Linked DNA regions of Polyangium mundeleinium. The protein of the gene in region 1 interacts with the protein of each later gene in a pairwise test. Links are inferred from orthologs where the notes say so. Each region holds a gene or a part of one and is shown in the gene's direction. Other genes may lie near its edges.

What was found. The genes of interacting proteins can lie anywhere in the genome.
Region 2: the proteins of POL67_RS49455 (region 1) and priA interact in binary tests that used the Escherichia coli proteins (3 or more experiments, as listed by UniProt). The link is inferred for Polyangium mundeleinium from one-to-one orthologs.

The regions. Positions count from the first base shown.
Region 1 is NZ_JAQNDO010000001.1:12,484,421-12,487,425, forward strand. What follows is about bases 34-2,968. They hold POL67_RS49455 (single-stranded DNA-binding protein), read left to right. Parts: upstream 34-1,158; coding sequence 1,159-1,779; downstream 1,780-2,968. Other genes in these bases: mgtE (magnesium transporter), read left to right, coding at 34-984; POL67_RS49460 (hypothetical protein), read right to left, coding at 1,782-2,438; POL67_RS49465 (MerR family transcriptional regulator), read right to left, coding at 2,450-2,839; POL67_RS49470 (integration host factor subunit alpha), read right to left, coding at 2,845-2,968. In the rest of the region: more of mgtE, read left to right, coding at 1-33; more of POL67_RS49470, read right to left, coding at 2,969-3,005. UniProt on the Escherichia coli protein: Plays an important role in DNA replication, recombination and repair. Binds to ssDNA and to an array of partner proteins to recruit them to their sites of action during DNA metabolism. Acts as a sliding platform that migrates on DNA via reptation.
Region 2 is NZ_JAQNDO010000001.1:185,185-188,285, forward strand. What follows is about bases 63-3,093. They hold priA (replication restart helicase PriA), read left to right. Parts: upstream 63-458; coding sequence 459-2,729; downstream 2,730-3,093. Other genes in these bases: POL67_RS00800 (serine/threonine-protein kinase), read left to right, coding at 63-79; POL67_RS00805 (hypothetical protein), read right to left, coding at 86-460; POL67_RS00815 (OmpA family protein), read right to left, coding at 2,730-3,093. In the rest of the region: more of POL67_RS00800, read left to right, coding at 1-62; more of POL67_RS00815, read right to left, coding at 3,094-3,101.

The DNA.
Region 1 (3,005 bases):
GCCGGCGGCCTGATGACCACCGACTACGTCTCGGTGCCGCCCACGATCACGGTCGCCGAGGCGATCGAGCGCATCCGTCAATCCTCCCAGGATGCCGAGACGATTTATTACGTCTACGTACTTTCGGACGAGGAGCGCCTGCTCGGCATCGTGTCCTTGCGTGATCTCCTGCTCGCCACGTCCACGGACCGGATCACGGACGTGATGACGGAGAACATTTTCGCGCTGAGCCCCGAGACCGATCAGGAAGAGGTCGCGCGGAAGATGGCGAAGTACGACTTCGCGGCGATGCCCGTGGTCGGCCCGGATCGAAAGCTGCTCGGCGTGATCACAGTCGACGACGTGATGGACGTGCTCACGCAGGAGCAGAACGAAGACTTGCAGCGCCTCGCCGCCGTCGAGCCGATGGCGGAGGGCTACTTCCAGACGGGGTTCTGGACGTTCATCCAGAAGCGCGCGCCCTGGCTCGCAGCGCTGCTCGTGAGCGAGTTCATCACGGGCACGGTGCTTCGGCACTACGACGAGATCATCGAGGCCGTCTCGAAGCTCGCCTACTACGTGCCGATGCTCATCTCGACAGGCGGCAACACCGGCTCGCAGTCGTCGTCGCTCATCATCCGCGGCCTCGCCGTGGGCGACGTGAAGCCGAACGACTGGAAGCGCGTCATCGTGCGCGAGATCGGCCAAGGCGTGGTGCTCGGCCTGATGCTCGCGACCATCGGCATGACGCGCATCTACCTCTGGGGCGACGGCTTTCCGCTGATGTTCACCGTCGGCTTCACGTTGCTCTTCATCGTGATCATGGGCTGCACCGTGGGCTCGATGCTGCCGCTGCTCCTGCGCAAGCTCGGCCTCGATCCAGCGACGAGCTCGACGCCGTTCATCGCCACGCTGATCGACGTGCTCGGGATCCTGATCTATCTGAACGTCGCGAAGCTCCTGCTCGCCGAGGTGATCGCGCAAGCCGCGAAGACCGTGCACTGACGAACGCCGCGCGGACGAACGAGCCGAACGGGAGCCGAAAAACGAACAATCTGATGAGGGACGCCTCTCGCTTGACGCTCGGTGCGGAACAAGGGAGACCGGAGTCCGCGCGCGGTCTGTGTCGCAAGGGTTGTAAGGAAGGACAAGTCGATGGCGGAAGGTTTCAATCGCGTCATGTTGCTCGGAAATCTGGGCGCAGATCCCGAGCTTCGGTTCACCCAGGGTGGCCAAGCCGTGCTCAACCTCCGCCTCGCCACGACCGAGAGCTACCTCGACAAAGACAAGGTCCGCCGCGAGCGCACCGACTGGCACAACGTCGTCGTGTGGGGCAAGCGCGGCGAGGCGCTGGCGAAGATCCTCGGCAAGGGAACGTCGCTCTTCGTCGAGGGCTCGCTGCGCACGTCGAGCTACGACGATCGCGACGGCAACAAGCGCTACAAGACCGAGGTCATCGCGAACAACGTGATCCTCGCCAGCCGCGGTCGCGGCGCGCCCGCCGGCGATGACATGGGCCCGCCCGCCGACTTCTCCGGCTCCGGCCCGCCCGCGCGCGGCGGCGGCGGCGGCGATTACGGCGACTTCAGTGGTGGCGGCGGCGGTGGCGGCGGTGGCGGTGGCAGCCGCGGCGGCGGTGGCGGCTACGGCGGCCCGCGCAGTGGCGGCGGCGGTGGCGGCGGCAGCCGCGGCGGTGGCGGTGGCGGTGGCGGTGGCGGCGGCGGGGGTCGTCCCGCGCCGGATCCTGGGCCTCCGCCGGATGATTTCGGCTACGACGGCGGCGACGACATCCCGTTCTGATCTCAGGGCGAAGGTCGCGGTCGCCGCGCGAGCAGCACCGCGACCAAGAGCACGCCAATCCCCAGGCCGAGCAAGGCCGCCTCCCGCGGCCGCTCGGCTGCCATCAAGATCACACGCACCAAAAAACTCGGCGGCGGCGGCGGCACCAGCGACGCGAGCTCGGCGTTCGCCACGAGCTCGGCGCAACGCTCGCCCGCACGTGGCTCCTCGCAGACGAACGTGCACAGCACTGCTTCGCGCGCGGCGCCCTCGAAGCCGAGCACGTGCCGACCTCGAAGCGTGACGGGCCTGTCGCCGCGCGTCCCCTGCCCCGTGAGCGCTTGCTCGAAGCGGCCCTCGTGCCGCGTGATGCCCTCGGCATCCCAGCGGTCGAGCGTGATCCCATCCGACGCCGCGCTCCGCGCGATCGACGTCGCCATGCCGAGCACGATCTCCTCCACGCCCGGCGCGAACCGGTCCGACGGCGCCTCCACGCACGCGACGCGCAGCCGCAGGCCCGCCTCATCCACGAAGCCACGCCGCAGCCCTACGCGCGCGCCTTTCAGGCTCGACACCTCGATCCGCGGCAGCGCCTCGGCGCGCTCTTCCACCGCGCCCGCGGGCACGCCGAAGCGCACGATGGCCCCGCCGGAGAGCGCCTCCTCGCGCCGCTCGGTCATCGCGCGCCGCTCTAGCTCTTCTTGCCCGTGGCCTTGGGCTCGTCGAGCTCACGCATCATCGCGACGAGCTCGCTCCGGATGTCGAGCAGCGCCTCGCGCATGCGGCGCGCTTGCTCCACGCTCGGATCGTCCTCGCCGGGCGGCTCGATGCCGCCCTCGCGCAGCTTGCGCCGCGCGCCCGCGATCGTGAAGCGGTGCGCGTAGAGCAGCTCCTTCACCTTGAGCAGCGTCTCCACGTCGCGGCGCGAGTAGACACGTTGCCCTTTGGCGGACTTCTGCGGCCGGATCGAGCGGAACTCGCTCTCCCAGTAACGCAGCACGTGCGTCTCGACGCCGACGATCCCGGCGACCTCTCCGATGCGGTAGTAGAGCTTCGCAGGAAGCTCTCGGCGCCCGGACAAGCCGCTCACTCCTCCGCGACGGCGGAAGCCGTGGCGCCGCTCGCCCCGGAGACACGCGGGTTCAACGCGTGCTTCAGGATCTGGCTCGCCTTGAAGGAGAGGACACGGCGCTCGGTGATCACGATCGGGTCGCCCGTCTGCGGATTCCGGCCCTGACGCTGGCGTT
Region 2 (3,101 bases), about 12 Mb from region 1 along the record:
TTATGCGGGCGCGATCTTGTTGCTCGCGGCGGCGATGGTGGCCGGGCTCGTGATGCTCCAGCTCACCTCGGGCGGCTGACGCGGATCACTCGTCGTCGGGGAACAGGTCGCGGGCCCAGTTGCCGAGGGGATCCGGCCTTCCGAGCACGCCGCGCTTGCTCAAGTGGAGGTCCGTGTCGCTGAGCTCGCGGGGGACGGCGATGCAATCGCCAGCCCGGGCGTGCACTGCCGCGACACGGCTGCTTTCGCAGAAATAGACGCGCTCCTGGCATTGGCCGCAAAAGCGCACCGATGGGTCCTCCGTCGGGGCGAGCGTCTCCCAGCGCGCGGGGCATACGAAGCTGAATCGGACGCGCGGCCGCTCGGCGCGGGCGTCGTTATCACGATCCGCGCGTGGACGGGCCCGCGCGCCCTCCTGGGTGCACGACCTCCGAAAACCTGATACCTCTCCGGCATCCATGCCCCTCCTCTGCGAGGTCGCCGTCCCCGTCCCGCTCGCTCGGGCCTTCTCCTACGAGGTCCCGCTCGCGCTCGCCGCCTCGGTTCGTCCGGGCGCGCGGGTGCTCGTCGAGTTTGGTCGAAAGAAGGTCCTCGGCGTGGTCCTCGCGACGTCCGAGGGCGCGGCGCCCGAGGGCGTGCGGCTCAAGCCCATCACGGCGGTCGTGGATCCCGAGCCGGTCCTGCCGCCGGAGCTGCTCTCGTTTTTGCGCGAGCTCTCGTCGTATTATTTCGCGCCGATCGGCGAGGTGCTCCGGCTCGCGCTCCCGGCCGTCGAGCGCGAGGACGTGCGCACGCTCGAAGCGCAGGGCGAGCTCCCGGGCACGCTCTCGCGCGTGAAGCAGGTGGGCGGGCGCAAGATTGCGTATGCGCGGCCGACGGATGCGGTGGAGGAGCCGGGGGTTCTTCGCGGGCAAGCCGCGTCGGTGCTGGCGCTTTTGCGGTCGAACGGGGAAATGCCGATCGCGCGGCTCGAAGAAAAATTCGGCAATGCGCGGGCCGCGGTGAAGAAGCTCGCCTCGCTCGGGCTCGTGGTGACCGAGGAGCGGGAGCCGCCGCGCGACGCGTTTTTCGCGAGTCCCGAGCCACGCGACGAGCCGCCGGAGTTGAACGAGGCGCAAAGCGCGGCCGAAGCGCGCATCGAGGCGGCCCTCGCGGAAGCGAAGTCGTCAGCGTTTTTGCTTTTCGGCGTCACGGGGTCCGGAAAAACCGAGGTCTATCTGCGGGCGATCGCGGGTTGCCTCGCGCGGGGGCGGGGCGCGATCGTGATGGTGCCCGAAATCGCGCTCACGCCGCAGCTCGTGGCGCGGTTCCGGGCGCGGTTCGGGGATGATCTCGCCGTCTTGCACAGCGGTTTGTCGGAGGCGGATCGGCACGCGATGTGGAAACGCGTGCGGACGGGGACGGTGCGCGTGGCGATCGGGGCGCGTTCGGCGATTTTCGCGCCCGTCGCGAACCTCGGGCTCATCCTCGTGGACGAGGAGCACGACGGCTCGTTCAAGCAGGAGGAGGGCGTGCGGTATCACGCCCGCGACATGGCTTTGCTGCGGGCGCACCGCGCCGCGGCTGTGGCCGTGCTCGGATCAGCGACGCCCTCGCTCGAATCGGTGCACCTCGTGCGGCAGGGCAAACTGACCGAGCTACGCCTGCCCGACCGCGCGCACCGGGAGGCGACGTTGCCCGAGGTGACGACCGTCGATCTGCGGCGGATCGGGCCGGGGGCGACGGGGAACAAGCTCATTTCGTTGCCGCTCCACCGAGCCATCGAAAAGACGCTCGCGGCGGGGGAGCAGGTGATCCTGTTCCTCAATCGACGCGGGTTCGCGCCGAGCGTCGTGTGCGAGTCGTGCGGGCACGTGGCGACGTGCCTCGCCTGCTCGGTGGCGCTCACGTTTCACCGGGCGCGGGGCGGGCGCATGCGGTGCCATTATTGCGACTGGGAAGGGCCGATGCCCGCGGCGTGCTCGGAATGCAGGGCGCCCTCGCTCGCGCTCGAAGGGCTCGGGACCGAGCGGCTGGAGGAGACGATCGCGGAGGCGTTTCCCACGGCGCGCGTGGCGCGGCTCGATCGGGACGTGGCCGACGGCGCGAAGGCGGAGGCGATCCTCGCGAAAATGCGGGCGGGCGAGATCGACGTGCTCGTGGGCACGCAAATGGTCACGAAGGGGCACGACCTCGGCAACGTGACGCTCGTCGGCGTGCTCAATGCGGACGCGGCGCTCTCCTTGCCGGATTTTCGCGCGTCGGAGCGTGGGTTTCAGCTCCTCGTGCAGGTCGCGGGGCGCGCGGGGAGGCGGGATCGTCCGGGCCGGGTGATCATCCAGACGCGCAATCCCGAGCAGCCTGCGGTGCAATTCGCGAAGCGGCACGACGTGAACGCGTTCCTGGAGCACGAGCTCGCCGATCGGGCGGAGGTCGGCTATCCGCCGTTCTCGCGTTTGTCGCTCTTCCGGGTCGACGCGCTCGACGAGGAGGCGGCGCGGCGCGCGGCGGGCGTGATCGCGGCGCACGCGAAGACCTCGCCGGAAGGACAATCGCGCGTGGTCGAGGTCCTCGGCCCCGCGGCGGCGCCGCTCGCGCGCCTGCGAGGCCGGTATCGATTCCGTGTTCTTTTGCGCTCCAAGGATCGCCGCGCGCTCCGGGCCGCGACCGCGGTGGCGGCGGCGGCGATCCCGGAGATCGATCGGCGCGTGCGAGTCGTCGTGGACGTCGATCCCGTGGCGATGCTCTGATCAGGGTTTTCCGCCGTCCGCCTTCGCGTCCTCCTCGATGACGAGGTCGCGCACGGCGTCGTCGAGCTCGGCGCGGGCGATGGCCGCGTCGTCGCTGCGCTGGGTGATTTTCACGGCGAGCTCGTCGCCGGCCTTCGTCACGCTTTCGAGCCGTTCGAGCAGCATCTTGCGGAGTTTGTCGGCCTGGGGCGTCTTTTCGATCGCCTTCACGTTCTCGCGGAGCTCCACGGCGCGATCGGTCGCCTCCTGCCGCTTTTCGCGCAATCGACCGAGCTCGTCGTTCGCGGCGCCGAGGGTGCGGCGGAGCTCGACGATGCGGGCCATTCGTTTCTGCGTGCCCTCCGGGAGCGCCGAGCCTTTCAGGTAGAGCGC